4 regions of the Pseudomonas sp. S32 genome follow, and region 4 is predicted to be linked to each of the others. Evidence: predicted binding sites of a transcription regulator. Region 4 holds the regulator's gene; each other region holds the start of a gene.
The links. Region 4 encodes FliA, which starts transcription of late flagellar genes. Its sites were predicted from a motif close to CTAAAGTTTNNNNNNNNNNNGCCGNTAA; they were not measured.
Positions count from the first base shown of each region.

Region 1 (7,447 bases), on a different contig from region 4:
CCCATGCGCGACGGGGCTGGCAACCCGATTGTCGATGGCAGTGGCAACCCGCGCACCTTCGCGCTGGAAACCACCGTTGGCGGCAGCCCGGCCGCCAACGACAGCTTTACCCTGTCGTTCAATGCCGATGGCAAGGCAGACAACCGCAACGCCACGGCCCTGCTGGGCTTGCAGACCAAGTCCACGGTCAATACCGGGTCCGGCGGTGGCACCAGTTTCACCTCGGCCTATGCGTCGTTGGTCGAGCGGGTAGGGGCCAAAGCCAGCCAGGCCACCATTGATACCACCGCCACCCAGGCGGTGCTCAAGTCGGCCAGCGAAAGCCGCAGTGCGGTGTCAGGGGTGAACCTTGACGACGAGGCGGCCAGCCTGGTCAAGTTCCAGCACTACTACACCGCGTCGTCGCAGATCATCAAGGCGGCGCAAGAAACCTTCAGCACCCTGATCAACGCCTTGTAAGGAGTAGCGACCGTGCGTATTTCCACTGCTCAGTTCTATGAAGCCAGCGCCAGCAGCTACTCCAAGAACTTCTCGGACATGAACAAGACCAGCGCCCAGGTAACGTCGGGCGTGCGTATCCAGACCGCCGGCGATGACCCGGTGGGCGCGGCGCGGTTGCTGCTGCTGCAACAGCAGCAGTCGCTGCTGGACCAGTACAGCGGCAACATGAACACGGTAAGCAATGCGCTGCTACAGGAAGAGAGCGTGCTATCCACCATCAATGACGCGATGCAGCGCGCCAGCGAGTTGGCCATCCGCGCCGGCGGCGCGGGTGTGACAGACGCTGACCGGGTATCGATCAGCACCGAGTTGAAGGAAATCGAGGCCAATATCTTTGGCTTGCTCAACTCGCGCGATGCCAATGGCGACTACATGTTCGCCGGCTCCAAGAGCACTACACCGCCCTACGTGCGCAACTCCGATGGCACCTACAGCTACCACGGTGACCAGACCCAGTTGAGCCTGCAGGTTTCCGACACCCTGAACCTGGCCACCAACGACAGCGGTGCCAGCGTGTTCGATGCAGCGAAGAACAAGAGCCGTACCCAGTCGACCTTGCTGGTGCCGGCCACCGATGATGGCGTGGTCGGCGTTTCGCCGGGTCTGTTGAAGTCGAGCAACAGCTACAACGACAGCTTCACTGCCGGGCAGCCGTACAAGCTCACGTTCACCAGCGCTACCCAGTATTCGATCACCGATGCCAATGGCAACGACATTACGGCAGAAACCCCCACCAACGGTCATTTCGACAGCAAGACCGAGGGGGCCAACCGTATTGCCCTGCGCGGTGTCGAGTTCGAAATCACCGTCACGCTGGAGGAGGGCAAGGACGCCGACGCGGCCGTGGCCGGGCGCGAGTTCTCATTGGCAGCGCGCCCGGACTCCTTCACCACGACCCGTGGCGCTGGCAACTCTTCCACCGCGCAAGTCACCAGCAGTGCTGTCACCGACCCAACCGCCTACCGCAGCACGTTCCCCAGCAACGGGGCGGTGATCAAGTTCACCGGGCCAGACACGTACGAGTTCTATGCGCAGCCCATGAAAGCTGACAGCAAACCGGTGGCCACCGGTACCTTCACTGCGCCGCAGTTGACGGTGGCGGGGGTGACCTATGACGTGAACGGCGCGCCGCAGGCCGGCGACCAGTTCGCGGTCACGGCCAACACCCACCAGAACCAGAACGTGCTGGAAACCATCAGCCAGCTGCGTGCGGCGCTGGACACTCCCGTGACTGGCGCAGGGGCGGCCAACGGCCTGAAGGATGCGGTGGCCTCGGCCATTGCCAACCTGGCCAGTGCGCGCGAGCAGGTGGACATCACCCGGGGTTCGATCGGTGCGCGGGGCAGTTCGCTGGAAATTCAGCGGCAGGAAAACACCAGCCTGGGCCTGGCCAACAAGACCACCCAGGATGCGATCGGCAATACCGACATGTCTCAGGCTGCGATCACCCTGACCCTGCAGCAGGCCATGCTGGAGGCCTCCCAGCTGGCCTTCTCGCGCATTTCCCAGTTGAGTTTGTTCAACAAGCTCTGATCACTCATGCAATGCGGGGCTGCTGCGCAGCCCATCGCGAGCTGCGCTCGCTCCTACGGGGGCGGGGCGGCGCACCTCTGTGCTGCGCCGCATTACCCGGCTTTCATTGCATTTCAATGTGACCAATGAGTCAAAACGGTCATCTTCCCTGTATTCTATGCAGCAGCATTTTGTTACCGGTGCGCAGGAAAGCGCTGCTTTCCTTCCCCAGCGGTGACGCCCCGGTATTTGGCGCCCTCAATTTATCGAGTGGTGGTCTTTGGCTGTTTTCATTGGGAAGCCAGAATGATTGGCATCAAAAGCATCGCGAGTTACGTGCCCACCGCTGGCCTGGATAACTATGTCCAGGGTGCGAAGTTCGGCAAGGACGAAGAGTTCATGTTCGGCAAGATCGGCGCGTCCTTCCTGCCACGCAAGGCCCCGGAGCAGGAGACCTCCGACCTGTGCGTAGAGGCCGCACGGGCCCTGTTCGCCAGCAACCCCGATCTTGATCCGCAGTCGATCGACGCGTTGATCGTGGTCACCCAGAACGGCGATGAAGAAGGCCTGCCGCACACGGCCGCCATCGTTCAAAGCAAGCTTGGCCTGTCCACCCGCGTGGCGGCCTTCGATGTTTCGCTGGGCTGTTCCGGTTACGTATATGGCCTTTACGCCATCAAGGGCTTCATGGAGGCGGCGGGCCTGAAGAACGGCCTGCTGATTACTGCAGACCCGTACTCCAAGATCGTTGACCCCGAAGACCGCAACACCACCATGCTGTTCGGTGACGCCGCCACCGCCACGTGGATGGCTGAAGATGCGGTGTGGAACTTGGGCCAGGCCCGCTTCGGGACCGACGGCTCTGGCGCCGAGCACCTGAAGGTGAGCGATGGCAAGTTCTTCATGAATGGCCGCCAGGTGTTCAACTTCGCGCTGGTCAAGGTGCCGGCGCACCTGCACGAGCTGCTCGACGCCAGCGGGCTGCAGTCTGCGGATATCGATGCCTTCTGCATTCACCAGGGCAGCGCGGCGATCGTCGATGCGGTGGCGCGGCGCTTCGAAGAGCATCACCCCGAGAAATTCGTGAAGGACATGCTGGAAACCGGCAACACGGTGTCCTCCAGCGTGCCGCTGTTGCTGCAGAAGCACATGCTCGATGGCAACTGGAAGCGCGTGGCTATCAGCGGCTTTGGTGTAGGGCTGTCGTGGGGCTCGGCGATTCTTTATCGCAATTAAGGCCTCTCCGGCGTGGCCTGGTGTGCCCCGTAGGAGCGAGCGCAGCTCGCGATGGGCTGCGTAGCAGCCCCCCGCTATCTGGGCAGTCATGCGAAATTTGATGGGGGTGCTTTGCACCCCATCGCGAGCTTTGCTCGCTCCTACATGCCCGGTATGTATTATTTCTGGCGCCAACAAACCGCCCTCAACCCATTGATTTCAAAGGCTGGCCGCGTGCCAGCATTTTTTTTTTGAAAAACCCCTCAAGCAACCAGGCCATCCGACGATAACTATTACGAAGGTTCTCTAGGCCAATCCGGCGGTTGCCAAGGCCGGAAGCCGCAGTACCCATACAACGAGGATTTCGTCATGGCTTTAACTGTAAACACCAACATTGCTTCGGTTACTACCCAAGTAAACCTGAACAAGGCCAGCAACGCTCAGGCCACCGCGATGCAGCGTCTGTCCTCGGGTCTGCGTATCAACAGCGCTAAAGACGACGCTGCTGGCCTGCAGATCGCCAACCGCCTGACCAGCCAGATCAACGGCCTGGGCCAGGCTGTAAAGAACGCCAACGACGGTATCTCGATCGCGCAGACCGCTGAAGGTGCAATGCAGGCTTCGACCGACATCCTGCAAAAAATGCGTACCCTGGCACTGTCGTCGGCCACTGGCTCCCTGAGCGCCGACGACCGCAAGTCGAACAACGACGAATACCAGGCCCTGACTGCCGAACTGAACCGTATCTCCGACACCACCACCTTCGGTGGTCAGAAGCTGCTGGACGGCTCGTACGGTACCAAGGCCATCCAGGTTGGTGCCAACGCCAACGAAACCATCAACGTTTCCCTGGACAACGTCTCGGCCAAGAGCATTGGTTCGCAGCAGGTTAAATCCGGCACCATCACCCCGACTGCAAGCGGCGTGACTGCAGCCGACCTGGTGGTGACCGGCAACGGCCAGACCAAAACTGTCAGCTACGATGCCGGCGCTTCGGCCAAGGACATCGCGGCCAAGCTCAATGGCGCTATCGGTGGCCTGACTGCCGCTGCCAGCACCGAAGTCAAGCTGACCGTTGCCAGCGGCGCTGCCACCACTCCTGCCAACTTCGACCTGAAAGTCGGCAGCAGCACCGTCAGCTTCATCGGCGTGACCGACACTGCCAGCCTGGCTGACCAGTTGAAGTCTAACGCTGCCAAACTCGGCATCAGCGTTAACTACGACGAATCTACCAAAAGCCTGGAGGTCAAGTCCGACACCGGTGAGAACCTCAGCTTCACCTCGAAAGCAGGTGCAGAGGCGATCTCGGTCGGTGCCAAGAATGGCAGTGGCGAATACGCTGCAACACTGACTGCATTGTCTGCGACTGCGAACGACAAGGCCGTAGTGACTGGCCAGATCTCGCTGGACTCGGCCAAAGGCTACTCCGTTGCCAACGGCGCAACCGGTACTGGCGCAACTGACCTGTTCGGTGCAGCTTCGGTGTCGTCGAAAAAGACCACCATCGCCGACACCGACGTGACCGCTGCCGTCAACGCCCAGAACGCCCTGGCCGTTATCGACAAGGCCATCGGTTCGATCGACAGCGTACGTTCGGGCCTGGGTGCTACCCAGAACCGTCTGCAAACCACCGTTGACAACCTGCAGAACATCCAGAAGAACTCCACCGCTGCCCGCTCCACCGTGCAGGATGTGGACTTCGCTTCGGAAACTGCCGAGCTGACCAAGCAGCAAACCCTGCAACAGGCATCCACTGCGATCCTGTCCCAGGCCAACCAGCTGCCTTCCTCGGTCCTGAAACTGCTCCAGTAATTCAGGCGCCTGAGTAAAGGGTGAAAGGGCGCGTTTACGTGCCCTTTCACCCTTTTTGACATGAGGAGTTCGGAACATGGACATCAGTCTCAAGCTGAGTCAGGTGTACCCCCCTGTGTTACCCCAGCCCTCTGCGGCGGAGCGGGACCCGGCCGTGCCTGCCAAGGTGCAGGAAGCCGCGCCGCCCGAGCCCAAGCCGCACACGCGCGAGGACCTGGAAAAAGCGGTTGGCGATATCCGTGATTTCGTGCAGTCGAGCCAGCGTCAGCTGGACTTTTCCATTGATGATTCCACCGGGCAGGTCGTGGTCAAGGTGATCGCCACCGACTCGGGCGAGGTCATCCGCCAGCTACCGTCTGAAACGGCGTTAAAGCTCGCGCAGAGCCTCAGCGAAGCCGGCAGCCTGCTGTTCGAGGGGCGCGCTTAGGCTGGCATGATTTTTGTTGTTGTTAGGTCTTTTAAGGATTTTTCGCCAAGGATCTGGCAGCTACCGTTCAAGGAGAGCAATGATGGCAGGTACAACCGTCAGTGGTATCGGCTCGGGTATCGACACCCAGGCCATCGTCGATTCGCTCGTGGCCGCCCAGAAGGCGCCCAAGCAGACGCAAATCAATACCCAAACGCTGAAGGCAACCACCACGTTGTCCTCGATTGGCAAGATCCAGTCAGCGCTCGATGCCTTCCGTGGTGCGCTGACCAACATGACCGATACCAATAGTTTTGGCGGCTTGAGTTTGCAGTCGTCCAACGAAAAGGTGGCTACCGTCACCATGGGCGCCGGCGCTGCCAATGGTTCGTTCTCGTTGCTGGTCAGCAAGCTGGCCAAGGCGTCCAAGGTGTCCACCCAGGTGTACGCGGACGGGGCAGGGTCGGTGGTCAACAAAGGCACTACCGCAACCACCCTGACCATGACCCAGAATGGCAAGGCTTACGACCTGAGCGTTCCGGCTGGCGCAACGTTGCAGCAGGTGCGCGACAGCATCAACAGCCAGTTCGGCCCGGCAGGCCTGAGTGCCAACGTGCTCACGGATGCCACAGGCTCGCGGCTGGTCATTACATCGACCAAGATGGGCGAGGGGTCGGACATTACCCTGTCTGGGAATTCTGGAATCGACACGGGTTACAAGGTCGTAGACGAGCCCGCGGACGCCGAGTACATGCTCGATGGCGTCGCCATGAAATCGAAGACCAATGATATTACCGATGCAGTGAGTGGCCTGAACATCAAGTTGGTAGGTGTATCTCCAAAAAGCTCAACGGGCGAAGATACGATTACCACGCTCTCACTCAGCACCAGCAGCGCTACCCTCAAGTCGGGCCTCAAAGGCTTCATCGATAGCTATAACGCGCTGCTGAAAGTGGTGAACGCCGAAACCAAGGTCACCAAGAATTCCGATGGCAGCATGACAGCGGCTGCGCTGACCGGCGATGCATCGATGCGCACGCTGATGACGTCCATCCGTGAAGAACTCAATGCGGTGTCCGGCAACGGCACCCTCAAGTCGTTGGCAGCCTTCGGGGTTACCTCTTCGCAGGATGGCGGCACGCTGAGCCTGGATGACAAGAAGTGGGACAAGGTCGCCAGCACCAATGCGGCAGACCTGACCAGCATCTTCAATGGCAAGGACGGGCTGCTGGCCCGCCTGCAAAAAGTTACCGAGCCGTTTGCCAAGGCGTCCACCGGTACCCTGGCCGAGCGTTCGAAAACCCTTAGCGAAAGCCTGACCAAGCTCAAGACCGAGCAGGACACCCTGGATGCACGGATGGAGGCCCTGCAGAAGAGCCTGCAGGACAAGTACAACAACATGGACACATTGGTTACCCAGCTGCGCCAGCAGCAAAGCTCGGTGCTCAGTACGTTGAATGCGCTGAACAAGTCCAGCAGCGACGACTGACCGTAAGCCGTTGCCCGAAACCGGTTTTATCGCTGGTTTCGGGCAATAACCCGTAAAGTTTTCCGTGTTTTGCCCGATACATAAAGTATCAACCTTCCAGAAGCATGCCCGCCACGAGGTCGCAAGATGAATCCCATGAGAGCCCTTCGTCAGTATCAGAAGGTCAATTCCCATGCCCAGATTTCCGAAGCAACGCCGCACCGCCTGGTGCAGATGCTGATGGAAGGTGGCCTTGATCGCATGGCGCAGGCCAAAGGGGCAATGGCGCGGGGTGACGTGGCCGAGAAGGGGCTGATGCTGGGCAAGGCGATCGACATCATCATTGGCCTGCGCGACGGCCTCTCGCCTGAGAAGAGCGAGAACCCGCAATACGTTGAAAACCTCGATGCCCTCTACGTGTACATGACCAACCGCCTGATGCAGGCCAACATCGACAACGATGCTGGCATCATCGATGAAGTGGCCCGGCTGCTGATCACCGTGAAGAGCGGTTGGGATGGCATCGCCGACAT
Region 1 is NZ_JACVVF010000012.1:39,411-46,857, reverse strand. It holds gene flgK (flagellar hook-associated protein FlgK) at 1-459, shown strand, start outside; gene IAE38_RS08955 (flagellar hook-associated protein 3) at 472-2,034, shown strand; gene IAE38_RS08950 (ketoacyl-ACP synthase III) at 2,320-3,249, shown strand; gene IAE38_RS08945 (flagellin N-terminal helical domain-containing protein) at 3,598-5,040, shown strand; gene IAE38_RS08940 (flagellar protein FlaG) at 5,117-5,467, shown strand; gene fliD (flagellar filament capping protein FliD) at 5,550-6,935, shown strand; gene fliS (flagellar export chaperone FliS) at 7,062-7,447, shown strand, end outside; gene fliT (flagellar protein FliT) at 7,432-7,447, shown strand, end outside.
Region 1: IAE38_RS08945 (flagellin N-terminal helical domain-containing protein) is a predicted target of FliA. The motif match lies at 3,491-3,518, and genes of this name have one in related genera.

Region 2 (7,447 bases), on a different contig from region 4:
AGACTTCCAGGCCCGCAACGTGGAAGTGATCGGCGTCTCGATCGACTCGCACTTCACCCACAATGCCTGGCGTAACACCCCGGTCAACAATGGCGGTATCGGCCAGGTGAAGTACACCCTGGCTGCCGACATGACCCACGAAATCTGCAAGGCCTACGACGTTGAGTCCGAAGGCGGTGTGGCGTTCCGTGGCGCGTTCCTGATCGACACCAACGGTGTGGTTCGCTCGCAGATCATCAACGACCTGCCGCTGGGCCGTAACATGGACGAGCTGCTGCGTCTGGTCGATGCCCTGCAGTTCCACGAAGAGCACGGCGAAGTCTGCCCTGCCAACTGGAAAAAAGGCGACAAGGGCATGAACGCTTCGCCAGAAGGCGTTGCTGCCTACCTGAGCGAGAACGCCGGCAAGCTGTAATGGTAGCCATTTGCCCAAGGGCTTGAACCTGCCCTGGGGGCAAAAAAAAACCGATGCTCGCGAACGGGCATCGGTTTTTTTTTGCCGCAGGGTCGGCGGTATCAACCCTGGCGCCAGCCGCCCATGTCCTTCCAGCGGTTGACGATGCCGCAGAACAGTTCGGCGGTTTTCTCCGTGTCGTAGCGGGCCGAGTGGGCCTCGCGACCGTCGAAATCGATGTCGGCGCTTTGGCAGGCACGGGCCAGCACCGTTTGACCGTAGGCCAGGCCCGCCAGGGTGGCGGTATCGAAGCTGGAGAAGGGGTGGAACGGGTTGCGCTTGAGGTCGTTGCGCGCTACTGCAGCGTTGAGGAAGCCCAGGTCGAAGCTGCTGTTGTGGCCGACCAGAATGGCACGCTTGCAACCGTTGGCCTTCAGCGCCTTGCGGATGCCGCGGAAGATGTCGGTGAGCGCCGCCTCTTCGCTGACCGCCATGCGCAGTGGGTGGTCCAGCTTGATACCGGTGAACTCGAGGGCCGCTGCCTCGATGTTGGCACCCTCGAACGGTTCCACGCGGTGGAAGTAGGTGTGCTCCGGGAACAGGAAGCCTTTTTCATCCATGCCGATGGTGACGGCTGCAATTTCCAGCAGGGCGTCGGTGGCGCTGTTGAAGCCGCCTGTTTCCACATCCACCACCACGGGCAGGTAACCGCGGAAGCGCTCGGCCATGGGGTGGCGTGAGCCCGTGTTGCCCTGGGTGTCCAGGTCGTCTTCGTACAGGTCTTCGCTCACGCGCGTTCCTCCAGCAGGCGCCAGCGCAGCTTTTCTCCAGCGCGTAGCGGAATCACGGTCTGCTCGCCAAACGGCAGGCTGTCAGGGGCGGTCCATTCGTCACGCACCAGGGTGATGGTGTCGGTGTTCGCCGGCAGGCCATAGAACGCCGGGCCATGAAGGCTGGCAAAGCCTTCGAGCTTGTCCAGCGCGTTGCGCTGCTCGAACGCCTCGGCATACAGCTCGATGGCGGCATAAGCGGTGTAGCAGCCAGCACAACCGCAAGCGGCTTCCTTGGCGTGGCGGGCGTGGGGCGCCGAGTCGGTACCGAGGAAGAACTTTGGGTTGCCGCTGGTTGCAGCATCCAGCAACGCCACCTGGTGGGTGTTGCGCTTGAGGATGGGCAGGCAGTAGAAGTGCGGGCGGATACCGCCAACCAGCATGTGGTTGCGGTTGTACAGCAAATGCTGCGCGGTGATGGTGGCGCCGACGTTGGCCGAGGCCTCGGTGACGAACTGGGCGGCATCCGCGGTGGTGATGTGCTCGAACACGACCTTCAAGGTAGGGAAGCGCTCGACCAGACGGCGCATGTGCTCGTCGATGAAACGCTTCTCGCGGTCGAACACGTCAATTTCGCTGCGGGTGACTTCACCGTGCACGAGCAGTGGCATGCCGACTTCTGCCAGCGCCTCGATGGCCGGGAAGATGTTGTCGATGCTGGTCACGCCCGAATCGGAGTTGGTGGTGGCGCCTGCCGGGTACAGCTTAGCCGCATGCACGAAGCCGCTAGCCTTGGCGGCCCGGATGTCCTCGGGGCTGGTGCGGTCGGTGAGGTACAGCACCATCAGGGGCTCGAACCGGCTGCCGGCCGGCCGCGCCGCCAGGATGCGTTCACGGTAGGCTTGGGCTTCAGCGGCATTGCGCACCGGTGGTACCAGGTTGGGCATGATGATGGCGCGGGCGAAGGTACGCGCCACATCACCAACGGTGTGGGGCAGGACGGCACCATCACGCAGATGGATGTGCCAGTCGTCGGGGCGCAGGAGGGTCAGGCGATCGGACATTGAGGATTCCAGGCGGGTCGAACTCAAGGCGCAATGCTACCGGAAAACCCCCGGGCGAGCACGGGTATCAAGTTTTCCGCGTGCTGTCCGATAGCCTGAAAGTAAGTTGTCGAACTCTGTGGAGCCACCCGTGCGCCAGCGTTACCTAGCCCTGTTCACCTTGTGCGCCAGCCTGCCGGCCGGCGCGCTGACATTCCAGACGCGCATGGAGAATATCGCCTGGAAGGTCGAAGGTGACCTGTTCGAGTGCCGGCTCATCCAGCCCATCGAGGGTTTCGGCAGTGGCGAGTTCGTGCGCCGTGCCGGCGAACAACCGGTCTTCCAGTTGCGCTCGGACAGCAACGCATTGGGCGCCGGCGGCGCCAGCCTGCTGGCAGCGGCGGCGCCGTGGCAGCCGGGGCGGGGAGACATCAACCTGGGCAATGTGCGGCTGGCGCGCACGGGGCTGTTGTTCAGCTCGTCCCAAGGCCAGGCCAGCCGCTTGATAAACGGCCTGCTGGACGGGCGCAGCACCGTGGTGCGCAACTTTACCGGCGAGGGCGGCAGGCCGATGGAGGTGCGCGTGCTGCCGGTCAGTTTCGCCAAGGCCTACGGCGATTACCAGCTGTGTGCGGCCAAGCTGCTGCCGGTCAATTACGACCAGGTGCGCCAGACCCAGGTCGGCTTCCCTGGCGGGGGTATCGACCTGGACCAGAACGCCAAGGCGCGCCTGGACGTGATCCTGGACTACATGAAGGCCGACCCCACGGTCAACCAGGTGGAACTCAATGGCCACTCGGACAACAGCGGCAACCGCCTGACCAACCGCGACCTGTCGCGCCGTCGTGCCTTGGCCGTGGCGGATTACCTGATTGCTCACGGCGTGCCTGAGGAACACATCACGGTGCGCTTCCACGGCGAACGTTATCCGCTGGCGAAGAACTCCACTGCCGCGAACCGAGCACGCAATCGACGCGTCAGTATTGAACTGGAACGCGTTGCCGTGGCTGAAAAGCCGGCTGATAAACCCGCGCAGCAGGCGGCACCTGCCGTGGCACCTGCTGCGACGGGCGCTGGCGCTGCAGCACCGGCCCAGGCACCGGCTGCCAAGGCACCCTGAGGCCTGAAACCCCGTCGCGCTGCCATAATTTCTTGTCGCTTTGTCGTCAGAAGCTGTCGCGCCACTGTAAATCCGCACGCAACGCCGTTAGAATCGGGCCTTTTCCGTACAACCCCGTGGAGTGATGGCATGGCGGACGTAAAAAAGGTCGTACTGGCGTATTCCGGCGGCCTTGATACTTCGGTGATTCTCAAGTGGCTGCAAGATACCTACAACTGCGAAGTGGTGACCTTCACCGCTGACCTGGGGCAGGGCGAAGAGGTCGAGCCGGCGCGCGCCAAAGCTCAGGCGATGGGCGTCAAGGAGATCTACATCGACGACCTGCGCGAAGAGTTCGTTCGCGACTTCGTGTTCCCGATGTTCCGTGCCAACACCGTCTACGAGGGTGAGTACCTGCTGGGTACTTCCATCGCCCGCCCGCTGATCGCCAAGCGCCTGATCGAGATCGCCAACGAAACCGGCGCCGATGCCATTTCCCACGGTGCTACCGGCAAAGGCAACGACCAGGTTCGCTTCGAACTGGGTGCCTATGCTCTCAAACCAGGCGTGAAGGTGATTGCTCCATGGCGTGAGTGGGACCTGCTGTCCCGCGAGAAGCTGATGGACTACGCCGAAAAGCACGGCATCCCGATCGAGCGCCATGGCAAGAAGAAGTCGCCTTACTCGATGGACGCCAACCTGCTGCACATCTCCTATGAGGGCGGTGTGCTCGAAGACACCTGGACCGAGCACGAAGAAGACATGTGGCGCTGGAGCGTGTCCCCGGAAAGTGCCCCGGACCAGGCGACCTACATCGAACTCACCTACCGCAACGGTGACATCGTTGCCATCGATGGTGTAGAAAAAACCCCTGCGACCGTGCTGGCCGACCTCAACCGCATCGGCGGCGCCAACGGTATCGGCCGCCTGGATATCGTCGAGAACCGTTACGTGGGCATGAAATCGCGCGGCTGCTACGAGACCCCTGGCGGCACCATCATGCTCAAGGCACACCGTGCCATCGAGTCGATCACCCTGGATCGTGAAGTGGCTCACCTCAAAGATGAGCTGATGCCCAAGTACGCCAGCCTGATCTACACCGGCTACTGGTGGAGCCCAGAGCGCCTGATGCTGCAGAAAATGATCGATGCTTCGCAGGTGAACGTGAATGGCGTGGTTCGCCTGAAGCTGTACAAGGGCAACGTGACCGTGGTTGGCCGCAAATCGGACGACTCGCTGTTCGATGCCAACATCGCGACGTTCGAAGAAGACGGGGGCGCCTACAACCAGGAGGACGCTGCCGGCTTCATCAAGCTCAATGCGCTGCGCATGCGCATTGCGGCGAACAAAGGTCGCTCAATGCTCTAAGCGTCAACGGCTGCCTGAAGAGCCCTCGCCCTGTGCGGGGGTTTTTTATGCGTGAAAGCGCGTTCAGCTCGCCACAGTGGGGCTCGGCGTGTTCATCGGGCTGATGGAAAGGCGAATGCATTGGCGTTTTTGCAGGTTGCAGAATTGCCAGGTGCGTGCTGGTTCCGCGGGCTCGGCCAACGTGAGCAGCAGTTGCTTTTCCAGTAAATGGCAGGCATCTGGCCCGGAAAACATGAAGGTTACCTGCTCGGCGTTTATCGGTTCATTGTTCAGCGCTGCCGTTTTTGAATCCGTATCGCGTGGTGGTGCCCCATCAGCCGAGACCGCCCGGGTAAGGGCGGGGCTGTAGAACGACTTGTAATTGAAGTTAAGCGTCAAGAAGAACAATGCCGTTAGAAAAAACGGGAAGCCGACCAGGAACCACGTGTAGAGCTTTTGGCTGGCCTCGCTCAAGAACGGCAGTGTGGCGAGCGCGGAGGCTTCGATAATGCCGGCGAAGATGGCGATGATGGTCAGCGGGGCAACTGGTTGTGCTTGTGGCATGGGGCCGTCTCCTGCGGAGTGGACCCATGATTACCCCACATGGCTGCTCACGTAGAAGCCTGCACTGTTTCCCCGGCTGGGAAATATCCCCTGATTTGCCCGATGAACCTCATTTTCGGCTTTATAGTTTCCACTATGGCCCAAGCCATTGTTACTTATTCCAATCGTATCGAGTGGGTGGCGCTGTTACGCTTACTTGCAGGTATAGATAATAGTCTTGTTACAACTATAATTATTAGTTGTAGGAAATTTCTGTAAGTGCTGTAAGGCCCTTCTGTTCATCTATTTCCAAGATAAAACCCCGCGCCATCCTTACTTCTGTCGGTTATCGTGGCGCACTAACGCAACAGCAATGAATGGATATCGCATGAACAAAGTGCTTATCGTGGACGATCATCCGGTGATACGTCTGGCCGTACGCATGCTGATGGAGCGACATGGGTATGACGTCGTCGCAGAGACGGACAACGGGGTGGCGGCCCTGCAGCTCACCCGGCAGCATCTCCCGGACATCGTGGTACTGGACATTGGTATCCCCAAGCTCGATGGCCTTGAGGTAATCGCGCGCATGGCCAGCTCCAGCCCGGGCAGCAAGGTGCTGGTGCTGACCTCCCAGGCGCCGGGTAACTTCTCCATGCGCTGCATGCAGGCGGGGGCGGCGGGCTATGTGTGCAAGCAGCAGGAACTCACCGAGTTGCTCAGCGCCATCAAGGCTGTACTGTCGGGCTACAGCTATTTCCCCAACCAGGCACTGCATGCCTCTCGTGGCAGGGGCGGCGGTAGCGAAACAGAGATGGTCAACCGCCTCTCGGCGCGCGAGATGACGGTGTTGCAGCAACTGGCAAGGGGGCGGTCCAACAAGGAAATAGCCGACAGCATGTACCTGAGCAACAAAACGGTCAGCACTTACAAGTCTCGCCTGTTGCTCAAGCTCAATGCACGTTCCCTGGTGGACCTTATCGAACTGGCGCAGCGGCAGGGGCTGAACTGACCCCCATGGGTAAAGCCTCCTGCAGGGAGGCTTTACCAAGGCTAGAAGTCGTAGTCGAAATCAGCCAACTGCTTCTGCAGGCGGCGTTCCTCAAGCAGGTTATCGATGGTGCGACGTTTGCTCAGGTTGGTCTTTGCCGGTTCCACTTGAGGCTCTGCATCCTCCTCAGTGGCAACAAAATCATCTTCGATCGACAGGTCGTCTTTGTCGGTACTCATGCGTCGCTCCAAGCCAAGGGGCCGATGGCCGACCTTATAACCAGAAAGCGCACACTGGTAAAAAAGATTTTTTCAATCGAGACGGGCTGTTTTCAGCTATCGGCTCAATCGTCGCCGGTTTTGTGCTTGTATTCGCACAAGTCCTCGATACGGCAACTTCCACAACGCGGCTTGCGGGCCTGGCATACGTAACGCCCGTGCAGGATCAACCAGTGGTGGGCGTCGAGCAGGTAGTCCTTGGGCACGAACTTGACCAGTTTCTTTTCCACTTCCAGTACGGTCTTGCCCGGTGCGATGCCGGTGCGGTTGCTGACCCGGAAGATGTGGGTGTCCACGGCCATCGTCGGCTGGCGGAAGGCCGTGTTGAGTACCACGTTGGCCGTCTTGCGCCCGACGCCGGGCAGGGCCTCCAGGGCTTCGCGGGTTTCTGGCACCTGGCCGCCATGACGCTCGATCAACAGGCGGCACGCCTCGATCACATTCTTGGCCTTGCTGTTGTACAGGCCGATGGTCTTGATGTACTGGCTAAGGCCTTCTACGCCGAGGGCATGGATGGCCTCGGGGGTGTTGGCTACTGGAAACAGGCGCGCGGTGGCCTTGTTGACCCCCACGTCGGTGGACTGGGCCGACAGGGTTACCGCGACCAGCAGCTCGAACGGCGTGGTGTAGGCGAGCTCGGTCTTGGGGTCGGGGTTGTCTTCGTGCAGCCGGCGGAAGATTTCCAGGCGTTTGGCGGCATTCATGGTGTCGAGGTGTTCCTGGAAGGCGTGGATGGGCAGATGAGCCAGGCATCAGCCACGTAATGCGTGGTGGCGGCCGGCGCCCCTGGCCACTGCCCGCTGTTCGAGAGTGGGGCCGCATCAGCGGCCCCGGTCGACAGTTACTTGATGCGCTGGCCTGGCTTGGCGCCGCTGTCGGGGCTCAGCAGGTAGATCTCTTCACCGCCAGGGCCGGCAGCCATGACCATGCCTTCAGACACCCCAAAGCGCATTTTGCGGGGTTTGAGGTTGGCCACCATCAT
Region 2 is NZ_JACVVF010000018.1:48,976-56,422, reverse strand. It holds gene IAE38_RS12345 (peroxiredoxin) at 1-415, shown strand, start outside; gene rnt (ribonuclease T) at 517-1,122, opposite strand; gene pyrC (dihydroorotase) at 1,182-2,228, opposite strand; gene IAE38_RS12330 (flagellar protein MotY) at 2,359-3,327, shown strand; gene IAE38_RS12325 (argininosuccinate synthase) at 3,457-4,674, shown strand; gene IAE38_RS12320 (hypothetical protein) at 4,738-5,217, opposite strand; gene IAE38_RS12315 (response regulator transcription factor) at 5,585-6,208, shown strand; gene IAE38_RS12310 (PA3496 family putative envelope integrity protein) at 6,250-6,426, opposite strand; gene nth (endonuclease III) at 6,531-7,169, opposite strand; gene metG (methionine--tRNA ligase) at 7,307-7,447, opposite strand, start outside.
Region 2: IAE38_RS12330 (flagellar protein MotY) is a predicted target of FliA. The motif match lies at 2,295-2,322, and genes of this name have one in related genera.

Region 3 (7,447 bases), on a different contig from region 4:
AGCGTTTTTCTGCGCAGGGACCCAGTTGTCGAGGTTGAAGGTTTTGTTGGCGTTTACGCTCAGGCCACCCGTCACCGGCCCTGCAGTGAGGCCATCGGCGTTCAGCGTACCGTCGGACTTGAACGGCAGGTTATTGATCAGCGGCTGGGTCGAGGTCGGGTCGGTAGGATTGCGGCCGTCGATGGTGGTGTACATCTTCCAGGAGTTGGATGCATCGTCCTTCAGGAAGTACTGGTTCAGCTGATGCGCATTGCCCTGGCTGTCATACACGTCGCTGCTGAACGTGTAGTTGTAGCTTTTCACATCGGACGGGTCGAATGGGGTAACGGTGGGCGCCGCATCGCTGGACTTCAGGTTGATGGTCTGCTCGATCTTGCCAGTGGCCTTGGGGGTCAGGTTGGCGGTGTCGATTTGCAGGTTGGTCAGCACACCCTGGATGATCTGGCCATTGGCATCCACGGCGTACCCTTGCAGGTTCGCACCGGACGAGTTGACCACGAAGCCCTGCTTGTCGCTGTAGAACGCACCGGCGCGGGTGTAGATTTTCGAGCCGTTGTCGTTCAGGGCAAAAAAGCCGTTGCCATCAATGGCCATGTCCAGCGCCTGGCCGGTGCCGTTGATGTTGCCCGAAGTGAAGCGCTGCGACACCGCCGCGGTGGTCACCCCGGTACCGATGGTGGTGCGCCCGGCGCTGGTACCCCGAATGGAGCTGGAATACTGGTCGGCGAATTCGGCGCGGGAAGACTTGAAGCCGGTGGTGGCAACGTTGGCAATGTTGTTGCCGGTGACGTTCAGGGCCTTGTTCGCTGCGTTGAGGCCGCTAAGGCCGATGTTGTAAGACATGTGCTAACTCCTGAAGGTTGCGGAAGGCCCTAGATGCCGATGCTCTGGATTTTGGAGAGCGGAACACTGCCCAGCCCGGCGAGGTTGAGCGTCATTTCTGCGCCATTGCTGCCCATGGTCACGCTGGTGACACTGGCCGGCAGGTTGGTGGTCATGGCGGTGGCGGTGCCGTCGACCGAGGCCGTGGCCTTGAACGAATAGGTGCCCGCCGCCAGCGCCTTGCCGTCGTCGTCCTTGCCATCCCAGGTGAAATCGACCTTGCCGCCCGCCTGGCTACCCAGCTCGAGCGTGCGCACCAGCTTGCCATCCTTGTCGTACACCCCCACCGAAGTGGCGGTGCTGGACGCGGTCAGGTTCACCGAGCCTTTCATGTCCTTGCTGGTGTCCACCATGGCCTTGTCGGTTTGCACCATCACGTTGCGGCCCACCAGTGATGAGGCCTGCAAGGCCTGGGAGGACTGGAACGCAGCAGCGATGGAGGTCACCGAACTGTTGAGCGTCTGAATACCTTCAAGGCTGCTGAACTGTGCCAACTGGGCCACGAACTCGCCGTTCTGCTGCGGATCGAGCGGGTTCTGGTTTTTCATCTGGGTAACCAGCAGCTGCAGGAACGCGTCCTTGCCCAGGGCGCTGCCGGCCGCACCGGTGTTGCTGTTGTTCTTGCTCTGCTGTTGCTGCAGCGACGTCAGGTAGGCACTACCGACGTCAGCCGTGGAGTTGGTGGTGGTCATGTCGGCTTCCTATCACTGGCCCAGGGTCAGGACCTTCTGCATCATGCTTTTGGCGGTGTTCATCAGCTCGGCATTGGTCTGGAACGCACGGCTGGCAGAAATCATGTCGGCCATCTCTTCCACCACATTGACGTCGGGGTAGTACACATACCCGTCCTTGTTGGCGGCTGGATGGTTCGGCTCGTAGCGTGCCTCGAGGTTGCTCTGGTCCTCGACAATGCCGGTCACCTGCACGCCCTGCCCGGCTTCGCCCTGGTCTTCGAACAGCGACTGGCTGCTGCCGGCCTGCGCGTTCTGGAACGTGGTGGCGAACACCGGGTGGCGGGCGCGGTAGGTCTGGTCGATGCTCGAAGACACGGTTTCGGCGTTGGCGATGTTGGAGGCAACGGTGTTCAGGCGCGTGTTCTGCGCGCTCATGCCGCTACCGGCAATGTTGAAGACACTGGACAGCGACATGGTCATTCTCCCCGCAGGGCCGAAACCAGCCCTTTGAATTTACTGTTGAGCAGCGTGAAGCTGGCCTGGAAGCCGATGGCATTCTCGGTGTAGTTGGACTGCTCGATCTGCGCATCTACGGTGTTCTGGTCGATCGAGGGCTGCGCCGGCGTACGGAACTTGAGGCTGTCGTCCGCCAGTGCCATGCCTTCGGCTTCGATGTGCCGGCTGTTGGTCCGCTCCAGGCCGATGCGCCCGTTGTTCTGCTGTTTCTCGCTCTCGGCAGCCAGCACCGAGGCGAAATCCATGTCGCGGGCCTTGTAGTTGGGCGTGTCGGCGTTGGCGATGTTGTTGGCCAATACCTCGGCACGCTGGGCGCGGAAGCCCAGGGCCTTCTCGTGGATGCCAAGCGCCTTGTCGAAGCTGATGCTCATATCGGGGAAACCTTCAGAGGTTGACCGGAATTACGTTGAGCAAGCTATAGCAAAGGCTGTGCCAATTGGCCGAAAGCCTTTAGATAGGGGGGCTGCGCGTGAAGTGCGCGAACCGCGATGCCAGAAAAGCGGCAAAGGGCTGCCGCCAGGCGTGCCGAAAGCGGCAATTGCAGGGCGCCAAATGCGGCAAAACAAAAAATTGACAGCACCTGCAACGAAAAAGGCCGACAACCCTGGTTGCCGGCCTGCAGTACCTTATTTGGCCTGGTAGATGATGCCCGGGCTGCATTGCACCATCTGGTAGTGGTCAGGCAGGCCGTTAAGGGCTTCGGAGGCACCCAGGAACAGGTACCCGCCCGGCTTCAGCGTGCTGTGAATGCGCAGCAGGATGTCTTTCTTCACCTGGGCCGAGAAGTAGATCAGCACGTTGCGACAGAACACCACATCGAACTTGCCGAGGCTGGCATAGCTGTCCAGCAGGTTGAAGGAGCGGAATTCGACCCGGCTGCGGATCGCGGGCTTGACCGCCCAGCGCCCTGGCCCCTTGGTCTCAAAGTACCGTTGCAAGCGCTCCTGGGACAGGCCGCGGGCGATGGCCAAGCTGTCGTACTCGCCGGTCTTGCAGTTGGTCAGCATGGTGCCTGACAGGTCGGTGGCGACAATTTGCGCCCCCATTTTCAGCTGGCCCAGATTGCTGCGTTCGAACTCGTCGATGGCCATCGAAATGGAGTACGGCTCTTGCCCCGACGAGCACGCGGCCGACCACATGCGCAGGCGTTGCCCAGGGTTGGCGCGGATGAACTCGGGGATGACCTTGTTCTTCAGCACCTCGAAGGGGTAGGTATCGCGAAACCACAAGGTTTCGTTGGTGGTCATCGCATCCACCACCTGTTCGCGCAGGCCGCTGCGTGGCTGGGTCTGGATACGCTGCACCAGCTCGCCCAGGCTCTTGATGCCCTGCTGTTCCATCAACTTGTTGAGACGGCTGGACACCAGGTATTGCTTATTCTCGCCCAGCAGAATGCCACAGGCTTTCTCCAGGAATACCCGGAACTGTTCGAAATCCAAATTACCCGTAGACACTACTGCCGCCTCTTTTCAATCACTGTGGCCGGGGCTTGCCCCGGCTGCTTTCAATGCGTTGCCTTGATCCGGTCGACCACACGCTGGGCCAGGTCATCCGGCCTGAACTTGGCCAGGAAGTCGTCGGCCCCCACCTTTTTCACCATCGCCTGGTTGAATACTCCGGACAGCGAAGTATGCAGGCAGATGTGCAGTTTTTGCATGCGTGGGTCGCTGCGGATTTCTGCGGTCAAGGTGTAGCCGTCCATCTCCGGCATTTCGATGTCGGAGATCATCATCAGGAACTCCTCTTCGGGCTTCTTGCCCTCCTCCACCAGTTGGTGCAGGTAGTTGAGAGCCTGGCGACCATCATTTAGTGCCACGACCTCCACACCGACCGTTTGCAGGCAACGGCTGACCTGCTTGCGCGCCACCGACGAATCGTCGACGGTGAGCACCCGCAGCAGCACGGCCTTGTCCTGCACCTCGGCGTCCACCACCCCGGCGGACACCGACTCCGAAGACGGCGCCACCTCGGCCAGTACCTTTTCCACGTCGATGATCTCGACCATGCGGTTGTCCACACGGGTGACGGCAGTCAGGTAATGGTCGCGGCCAGTGCCCTTGGGTGGCGGATGGATCTCCTCCCAGTTCATGTTGACGATGCGCTCTACCGAATGCACCAGAAAGCCCTGGGTCTTGGTGTTGTACTCGGTGATGATCACGAAGCTGCTGCGCGTGTCCTCCTGCAGCGGCCGCAAACCGGTGGCCATCGACAGGTCGAGGATCGGGATGGTCGCCCCGCGAATGTTGGCCACACCCCTCACCACCGGGTGGGCCTTGGGCAGCAGGGTCAGCGCAGGGCACTGCAGCACTTCTCTGACCTTGAAAACGTTGATGCCATAAAGCTGCTCGCCATTGAGGCGGAACAGCAGCAGTTCCAGGCGATTCTGCCCTACCAGCTGTGTGCGCTGGTTGACCGAATCCATAACCCCCGCCATGCCAGACTCCTTAACCTTTCAGCCATTCGTTGCAACTCACCAGGTGAGTCGGCACGGGCTTTGCTTTTTTTGAGCGCCATGTACACGAAAACGACATTTTCCCGACGACTGACGCGCCTGCTGACCGGCTTGCTGGCCACGCTGTGCCTGCTGGTGCCTGTTCGCACGTTGGCGGACGCGTTCACCATGCCTGAACAGCTTATCGGTGTCACCCAAGGGTTTCTTGAATTCACCGTTGAAGATTATCTGGCCACCACCCAGACGGCGGGGCGTTACGAAATCCAGGTCAACCCGCTGGACCCTCGCCTGCGCATGCCACTGTGCAGTCAGGCGCTTGACGCTTCACTGGAAAGCCCCAACGTACCGCTTGGCCGGGTGACCGTGCGCGTGCGCTGCGACAGCGCGGCGCCATGGACGGTATTCGTGCCGGCAACCGTGCGCCTGTTCCGGGACGTGGTGGTGGTCACCCGCCCCCTCAGGCGCGACAACGTGGTGGGCCCCGGCGACGTTGCCCTGCGCGAACGCGACGTGGGCACGCTGGGCCAGGGCTTTCTGACTGAACTGGACCAGGCGGTGGGCATGAAAATGCTGCGCCCCACGGTCATCGACCAGGTACTGACCCCGCAACACCTTGAGCAGGCCGAAGTGGTGCGCAAAGGCGACCACGTGGTGATCGTGGCCCGCAGCGGCAGCCTGAGCGTACGCATGCCGGGTGAAGCCTTGAGCAAGGGAGGCCTCAGCGAACAGATACGGGTGCGCAACCTCAATTCCAAGCGCGTGGTAAAAGCCATGGTGACCGGCCCGGGCCAGGTCGAGGTGAGCATGTAGGCCAGCGGCCGGAGGGTACTGGCGGTGAGGAGGCGCTTTTTCTAAACTGTGTCAGAAATCGGGTTGTGTGCTGACGGAACGCCGGCCACGCATTTTGTGCCTAAAGTTTATTGCGGGTTGGCCGAAAACAAGGCAAGCGTCCATAAACCCAGAGGTTTCTGATCATGGTCATCGACTTCAGTCGTTTGAATAATTCCCCGTCCGTAACGGGCGGTGTGCGCGGTAACAGCGCACCCGGCAGCGCCGAAAAACCGGCGGCCAGCCAGGAAGCGGTAAAAGACACCAGCGCCAGTGGCGAGACGGTGCACCTGAGCCCTGAGGCCCAACAATTGCAAAAGATCAGCGACAAGCTGCGAGATGAGCCCGTGGTCAACAACGCCCGTGTGGCCGAGCTGAAACAGGCCATCGCCGACGGCAGCTACCAGGTCGATGCCGGCCGGGTTGCCAGCAAGCTGCTGAATTTTGAAGCACAGCGCTGACCGCTCGGTGCGCTGACTTCATGGACGCTTGAAAAACCAAGAGTTAGCCATGCACGACACTACCCTGCTGCAACTGATCGAAGAAGACATCGCCCCCATGCAGGAGCTGCTCGAGCTGCTGCAGAACGAGGCGGTGGCCCTGCATGGTCGCGACATGCCCTTGCTGGAGCAGATTCTCGCTCGCAAGCAATCGTTGATCATTCTGCTCGAACAGCACGGCCAGCGCCGCAGCCAGTTGCTGGCCAGCCTGGGGTTGAGTGCAGACAGGGCCGGCGTGCAGGCAGTCGCTGACACTTCCGTGCATGGCGAGGCCATGCTGCAGCGCCTGGACATGCTCTCGCAGTTGATGGAAGCCTGCCAACAGGTCAACCAGACCAACGGCCGCATCATTCAGGTCCAGCAACACGTCACCAACAACCAGGTGCGCATCCTCATGGGCGGCGATTCTCCATCGCTGTACAACAGCCGTGGCAACACCTCACCTCTGGCCAAGCCCCGCGCCCTCAACCAAGTGTGATTTTTCTATCAAGGCACCGTACATACTGGCAAAATGCCGCCAATTTGCCTGTGTCGCTTTTGCCTGGAGACCGATAAGCCGTGTTCAATGAATCCGATGCCCCGCAACCGCCAAAGGTGTTGACCACCCCTTTGGAAATTGCGGCCAACCTGCGGCAGCTTCAGGAAAGCCACGACCCACTGATCATCACCTTCCACGACCGCGGCCACCGCTTCCAGAGTTACGTGGTGCACGTGGACCGTGAAAGCAACACCCTGGCATTGGATGAAATGATCCCCCGCGATGGCGAGAAGTTCATCGAGAACGGCGAGCACTTTCGCGTCGAAGGTTTCCATGATGGCGTGCGTATCGCCTGGGAATGCGACCATGCGCTGAAGATCAGCGAAGTCAACGGGCACCGCTGCTACGTGGGTGCCCTGCCGGTCGAGATGACCTACCACCAGCGCCGCAACGCCTTCCGCGCCGCGCTGAAACTGTCGCAACTGGTCGACATCATCCTCGACGGCACCCACCTCAAAGGCAATGGCGCCCTGCGCGGCAAACTGCTGGACGTGTCGGCCACGGGCTGCAAGCTGCGTTTCGACGGCAATGTCGAAGACCGCCTGCAACTGGGGCAAGTGTACGAGCGGTTCAAGGCGGGCAGCCCGCTTGGCCTGGTCGACACCATGGTCGAATTGCGCCACCTGCATTACGAAGAACGTATCAACACCACGTTTGCCGGCGTGCGTTTCCATAACCTGAGCGGCCCTGCGCAGCGCAAGGTGGAAAGTTTCGTGTATCAACTGCAGCGCGAAGCACGGCGGTTCGACAAAGACGACTATTGAGGGCTGAAGGGTTCACCCGCAAACACCGGCCCCCAGCAGGGGCTTCGCGGGTGAACCCGTCGCCAAAAGGCCGACGGGGCCAGGCGAGCCGCACCTTCCCTATCTGGCAGATTCCCTATCGTTCGCGGGTTGCTCCGGTTGCTTTTCCGGGGCTTCGGTGTCTTCTGCTGCCACCGGGGCCTGCATCACATCCTGCACCGTCTGCCCATCCACCCGTGGGTCCAGTGCTGCCGACAGCGGCGAGCCAGCGGCCGGCATTGCCACGTGGCCCAGTGGCGCGTCCTGAACCTGGT
Region 3 is NZ_JACVVF010000012.1:53,942-61,388, forward strand. It holds gene flgE (flagellar hook protein FlgE) at 1-843, opposite strand, end outside; gene flgD (flagellar hook assembly protein FlgD) at 873-1,574, opposite strand; gene flgC (flagellar basal body rod protein FlgC) at 1,587-2,030, opposite strand; gene flgB (flagellar basal body rod protein FlgB) at 2,033-2,443, opposite strand; gene cheR (protein-glutamate O-methyltransferase CheR) at 2,699-3,526, opposite strand; gene IAE38_RS09020 (chemotaxis protein CheV) at 3,577-4,506, opposite strand; gene flgA (flagellar basal body P-ring formation chaperone FlgA) at 4,585-5,334, shown strand; gene flgM (flagellar biosynthesis anti-sigma factor FlgM) at 5,499-5,813, shown strand; gene IAE38_RS09035 (flagella synthesis protein FlgN) at 5,863-6,330, shown strand; gene IAE38_RS09040 (flagellar brake protein) at 6,411-7,154, shown strand; gene IAE38_RS09045 (MFS transporter) at 7,254-7,447, opposite strand, start outside.
Region 3: flgM (flagellar biosynthesis anti-sigma factor FlgM) is a predicted target of FliA. The motif match lies at 5,435-5,462, and genes of this name have one in related genera.

Region 4 (6,840 bases):
GCTGGCCTGATCGATCAGGCCCAGGCCAAGGCGCGCCGTAGCGAGGTGGCCCAGGAGGCCGAGTTCTACGGCTCGATGGACGGTGCCAGCAAGTTCGTGCGCGGTGACGCCATTGCCGGCCTGCTGATTCTCTTCATCAACCTGATCGGCGGCATGCTGATCGGCATGCTGCAGCATGGCATGAGCTTCGGTGACGCCGGTAAGGTGTACGCCCTGTTGACCATCGGTGACGGTTTGGTGGCGCAGTTGCCATCGCTGTTGCTGTCCACTGCCGCCGCCATCATGGTTACCCGCGCCTCGGGCTCCGAGGACATGGGCAAGCTGATCAACCGGCAGATGTTCGACTCGCCCAAGGCGCTGGCGGTGTCGGGGGGGCTGATGATCGTCATGGGCCTGGTACCCGGCATGCCCCATGTCGCCTTCCTCAGCCTTGGCCTGATGGCCGGCGGTGGCGCCTACCTGGTCTGGAAAAAGCAGCAGAAAACCAAACAGCTGGCGGTGCAGGAAGCGCAACGCCAACAAGACCTGCTGCCCTCGCCACAGCGCGCAGCCGAAACCAAGGAACTGGGCTGGGACGACGTCACCCCGATCGACATGATCGGCCTGGAAGTGGGCTACCGCCTGATCCCCCTGGTGGACCGCAACCAAGGCGGGCAGTTGCTGGCGCGTATCAAGGGCGTGCGCAAGAAGTTGTCCCAGGATCTGGGCTTCCTCATGCCCACCGTGCATATTCGCGACAACCTCGACCTGCAGCCCAGTGCCTATCGCCTGACCCTCATGGGCGTGATCCTGGCCGAAGCCGAGATCTACCCGGACCGTGAGCTGGCCATCAACCCCGGCCAGGTGTTCGGCACCCTCAACGGCATCGCCGCCCGTGACCCGGCCTTTGGCCTGGAAGCGGTGTGGATCGATGTGGGCCAGCGCTCCCAGGCGCAGTCACTGGGCTACACCGTGGTAGATGCCAGCACTGTGGTGGCCACCCACCTTAACCAGATCCTGCAGAAACACTGCCACGAACTGATCGGCCACGAGGAAGTTCAGCAGCTGCTGCAGGTACTGGCCAAGGCTTCGCCTAAACTGGCTGAAGAACTGGTGCCGGGTGTCATTTCCTTGTCGGGGCTGTTGAAGGTATTGCAGGCGCTGTTGTCAGAGCAGGTACCGGTGCGGGACATTCGAAGCATTGCCGAGTCCATCGCCAACAATGCGGCCAAGAGTCAAGATACCGCCGCGCTGGTGGCGGCAGTGCGCGTCGGATTGTGTCGCGCCATCGTGCAAAGCATTGTAGGCGTTGAGTCCGAGCTGCCTGTGATCACCCTTGAACCCAGGTTGGAACAGATTTTGCTCAATAGTCTGCAACGGGCCGGGCAAGGTCAGGAAGACGGTGTTCTTCTGGAGCCGAGCATGGCCGAAAAGCTGCAGCGTTCGCTGATCGAAGCCGCCCAGCGTCAGGAGATGCAAGGCCAACCGGCCATCCTCCTGGTCGCCGGCCCGATCCGCGCCATGCTCTCGCGTTTTGGCCGGCTGGCTGTACCGAACCTGCACGTGCTGGCGTATCAGGAAATTCCTGACAACAAGCAAGTCACCATCGTTGCCACCGTGGGCCCTAACGGCTGAGGTAGTGGATAATGCAAGTTAAGCGATTTTTCGCTGCTGATATGCGTCAGGCCATGAAGCTGGTTCGCGATGAGCTGGGCGCTGATGCGGCCATCATCGGTAACCGCCGCATCGCCGGCGGTGTCGAGCTGACGGCGGCGCTCGACTACAAATTGTCCGCCCTGGCACCGCGGGTGCCCAATGCCGAGCTTGAAGAAGAACTGCGCAAGACCCACTCGCGCATTGCCACGGTTCAGGCCGAGCTCGACCAGCGTCAGGACAACAGCGAGAGCAACCGCCAATTGTTTGCCGGGCAATCGTTGACTGCTGCCGAACCGCTGGTTGAACCCCATGTGGATGCCCCTCAGCCGGCCGCTGCCCCCGCCCAGGCCTCGGTAGACCCGCGTCTGTTCGATGCGATGCGCTCCGAGCTTTCGGGCCTGCGCCAGTTGCTCGAAGTGCAGCTGGGCTCACTGGCGTGGACCCAGCTGCAAGGCAGCAAGCCGCAACAGGCTACGCTGTGGCGCCGGCTGCAGCGCCTGGGCCTGTCCGGGCCGATCGCCCGGGAGCTGCTGGCGCTGACCGGCGAGATTGAGGAGCCGCGCCATGCCTGGCGCATGCTGCTGGCGCACCTGGCACGCATGATCGATATCCCGGAGGTGGAGCCGATCGAGGCGGGCGGTGTGATTGCCGTGGTCGGCCCGGCCGGCATGGGCAAGACCACCACCTTGGCCAAGCTGGCCGCACGCTATGTGCTCAAGTACGGCGCGAACAACCTGGCGCTGGTGAGCATGGACAGTTTTCGCATCGGTGCCCAGGAGCAGCTCAAAACCCTGGGCCGCATCCTCAACGTGCCGGTCACCTACGTCGACCCCGGTCAGTCCCTGGCGGCGGCGCTGGAGCCGCTGCTGCGCAAGCGCGTGGTCCTCATCGACACCGCTGGCCTGCAGGCCAGCGACCCGGCCCTGCGCATGCAGCTCGAAACCCTGGCAGGGCGGGGCATCGCCGCGAAGAATTACCTGGTGCTGGCCACCACCAGCCAGAAGCAGGTGCTCACCGCCGCCTACCACAGCTACAGCCGCTGTGGCCTGGCCGGTTGCATCCTGACCAAACTTGATGAATCGGCAAGCCTCGGCGATGTGCTGAGCCTTGCCATCAGTTACCGGCTGCCGGTGGCCTATCTGACCGATGGGCCGCGCATTCCGGACGATCTTCACCTGCCACGCGGGCACCAATTGGTCACCCGGGCGGTCAGTGTGCAACAGCAGGATGAGCCCAGCGAAGAGGCCATGGCCGACATGTTCGCTGATCTCTACCACAACCCTCGGCGAGCGGGTTGAACATGAAGTGTGTGCAAGGTAGCTATGCCAAGGGGCACGCAGAATTGCCCTTCGTGTGGCCTGAGTCCCAGCGAGACAAGGTAAAGAACAGACATGGGTAGCATGCATCCCGTACAGGTGATCGCCGTGACCGGCGGCAAAGGTGGCGTCGGCAAGACCAACGTTTCAGTGAACCTGTCCCTGGCACTGGCCGAACTGGGCCGCAGGGTCATGCTGCTGGACGCCGACCTGGGCCTGGCCAATGTCGACGTCCTGCTGGGCCTCACCCCCAAACGCACCCTCGCGGACGTGATCGAGGGGCGCTGCGAGCTGCGCGATGTGATGCTGCAGGGCCCTGGCGGGGTGCGTATCGTGCCGGCCGCCTCGGGCACCCAGAGCATGGTGCACCTGGCGCCCGCCCAGCACGCGGGGCTTATCCAGGCGTTCAGCGAGATCGGTGACAACCTTGACGTGCTGGTGATCGACACCGCTGCCGGTATTGGTGACTCGGTGGTCAGCTTTGTCCGCGCCGCCCAGGAGGTCCTGCTGGTGGTGTGCGACGAGCCCACGTCCATCACCGACGCCTATGCGCTGATCAAGCTGCTGAACCGCGACTACGGCATGAACCGCTTCCGCGTGCTGGCCAACATGGCGCAGAGCCCGCAGGAAGGGCGCAACCTGTTCGCCAAGCTGACCAAGGTGACCGACCGTTTTCTGGACGTGGCCCTGCAATACGTGGGCGCCGTGCCCTACGACGAATGCGTGCGCAAGGCCGTGCAGAAACAGCGCGCGGTCTACGAAGCCTTCCCGCGCTCCAAATGCGCCCTGGCCTTCAAGGCCATCGCCCAGAAGGTGGACACCTGGCCGTTGCCAGCCAACCCACGCGGCCACCTGGAGTTCTTCGTCGAGCGCCTGGTGCAACCCACCAGTGCGGGTCCGGTGCTATGAGTGCCAGCGGCTTCAAGATGTACAGCCGCGCGTCGAAGGACGCGCAGTACCAGCTGATCGAGCGCTACGCCCCGCTGGTCAAGCGCATTGCCTACCACCTGCTGGCACGGCTGCCAGCCAACATCCAGGTCGAGGACCTGATCCAGGCCGGCATGATCGGGCTGCTGGAAGTGGCCAACAAATACGACGCCAGCAAGGGCGCCAGCTTCGAAACCTACGCCGGCATCCGCATCCGCGGGGCCATGCTCGACGAGGTGCGCAAGGGTGACTGGGCGCCGCGTTCGGTGCACCGCAACACCCGCATGGTCAGTGATGCCATGCGCGCCGTTGAAGCAAGAACCGGCCGTGACGCTAAAGATCATGAAGTTGCTGCCGAACTCAAGTTGAGTCTCGATGATTACTACGGGATCTTGAACGATACCCTGGGCAGTCGCCTGTTCAGTTTTGACGACCTGTTGCAGGACGGTGAGCACGAAGGGCTGCATGAGGATGGTGCCAGTGGGCAGGCTGAGCCTGCCCGTGGCCTGGAGGACGAGCGTTTCCAGGCTGCGTTGGCCGATGCCATTGCCAACCTGCCCGAGCGTGAGCGCCTGGTACTGGCGCTTTACTATGACGAGGAGCTGAACCTCAAGGAGATCGGCGAGGTCCTTGGTGTCAGCGAATCGCGGGTCAGCCAGTTGCACAGCCAATGCGCCGCGCGCTTGCGCAGCCGTCTGGGGGAATGGCGGGCACGTTGAGCCCGCTGTCGTTGTAGTCGTTTTCCACGTTGTACCGAATTGATTGAGTGCGCGCTCGGGGCCGAGCGCGTTTGAGACTGCTTGGAGGTCTAATTGGACAAGAACATGAAAATCCTCATCGTCGACGACTTTTCGACGATGCGGCGGATCATCAAGAACCTGCTGCGTGACCTGGGGTTCAGCAACACCGAAGAAGCCGATGACGGCACCACGGCGCTGCCGATGCTGGAAAACGGCCACTACGACTTCCTGGTGACCGACTGGAACATGCCGGGCATGTCGGGTATCGACCTGCTGCGCAAGGTGCGCGCCAGCGACAAGCTCAGGGCCTTGCCGGTGCTGATGGTGACGGCTGAAGCCAAGCGTGATCAGATCATCGAAGCGGCCCAGGCCGGCGTTAACGGCTATGTGGTCAAGCCGTTCACCGCGCAGGTTCTCAAAGAAAAGATCGAGAAGATCTTCGAACGCGTCAACGGCTGAGTCACGTCAGGGGGCGCGCCATGAATTCATCACAAACGTCGTTGGGCGAGTTTGAATCCACGCTCAAGAAGCATGCCCAGGAGCTGGTAGAAAGCCTGGAGCGGGGCCGTTTCGGCGAGGCGGTGCAGCTGATTCACGAGCTGAACCAGACCCGCGATCGCGGCTTGTACCAGGAAGTTGGCAAGCTGACCCGTGAGCTGCACAGCGCCATCGTCAGTTTCCAGATCGACCCGACCATCCCGCAGGCCGAAGAGGTGTCGCAGATTACCGACGCCACCGAGCGCCTGTCCTATGTGGTCAAGCTCACCGAAGGCGCGGCCAACCGCACCATGGACCTGGTCGAAGAAAGCACCCCGGTGCTCAACGGCCTGGCCACCGAAGCGAATGCCCTTAGCGCAGACTGGCAGCGCTTCATGCGCCGCGAAGTGGCCGCCACGGAGTTCCGCGACCTGGTCAAACGTGTCGACAGTTTCTTGACGCACAGCGCTGAAGGCAACCGCAAGGTGGCTGGCCATCTGAATGACATTCTGCTGGCCCAGGACTACCAGGACCTGACCGGGCAGGTGATCAAACGGGTCACTGCCCTGGTGACGGAAGTGGAGAGCAACCTGCTGAAACTGGTGATGATGGCCAGCCAGGTGGACCGCTTCGCCGGCATCCAGCATGACCAAGATCAATTGCGTGCAGAAAAAGATCGAGAAAAACATCCGACTCGGGGTGAAGGTCCGCAGATTCATGCCGATAAGCGTGAAGACGTTGTGTCCGGTCAGGACGATGTCGATGATCTGCTGTCCAGCCTGGGTTTTTAAGGAGCACGTTTGATGAGCTTCGGCGCCGATGAAGAAATCCTCCAGGATTTCCTGGTAGAGGCCGGCGAAATACTTGAGCAACTGTCCGAGCAACTGGTCGAGCTGGAAAGCCGGCCAGACGATGCCGACTTGCTCAATGCGATCTTTCGCGGTTTCCACACTGTAAAAGGGGGCGCCGGCTTCCTCCAGCTCAATGAGCTGGTGGAGTGCTGCCACATCGCCGAGAACGTGTTCGACGTGTTGCGCAAAGGTGAGCGCCGGGTCGACTCGGAATTGATGGACGTGGTGCTTGAAGCACTGGATACCGTCAACAGCATGTTTGGCCAGGTGCGCGAGCGCAGCGAAGTGACGCCTGCAACGCCCGAGCTGCTGGCCGCCCTGGCGCGGCTGGCCGAGCCGGGTGCCGCAGCGCCGGCCCCGGCGCCTGCAGCGGTAGCGCCCGAGCCGGTGGCCCAGCCTCCTGTGGCTGAGGCCGAAGCCGACGCGGATATCACCGACAGCGAATTCGAGCAGTTGCTCGACTCGCTAGATGCGGTGAAGGCGCAGGCCGCCGCCGAACAGGTGCAAGACGAAGTCGTTAGCGCGGGCGGTGATGACATCACCGACGCGGAATTCGAATCGTTGCTCGACCAGCTGCACGGCAAGGGCCAGTTCAGCGCCGAAGTGGCCGCTGCACCTGCGCCTGCCAGCCAGCAGGCGGCCAGCGACGAAATCACCGATGCCGAGTTCGAATCCCTGCTCGACCAGTTGCATGGCAAGGGCACCTTCCAGGCCGATGCCTTGCCTGCCGCGAAAGCCCCGGCTCCGGTTGCCGAGGCCACGGCTGCGGTGGGTGACGAAATCAGCGAGCACGAATTCGAGGCGCTGCTGGACCAACTGCATGGCAAGGGCAAATTCACCGGGGAGGTGGCCGCTGCCGAAGCGCCGGCCAAGGTGCAGCCGGCACCTGCCGCC
Region 4 is NZ_JACVVF010000088.1:693-7,532, forward strand. It holds gene flhA (flagellar biosynthesis protein FlhA) at 1-1,614, shown strand, start outside; gene flhF (flagellar biosynthesis protein FlhF) at 1,626-2,933, shown strand; gene fleN (flagellar synthesis regulator FleN) at 3,027-3,860, shown strand; gene fliA (RNA polymerase sigma factor FliA) at 3,857-4,597, shown strand; gene IAE38_RS23360 (chemotaxis response regulator CheY) at 4,703-5,077, shown strand; gene IAE38_RS23365 (protein phosphatase CheZ) at 5,098-5,886, shown strand; partial or broken gene IAE38_RS23370 (Hpt domain-containing protein) at 5,899-6,840, shown strand, end outside.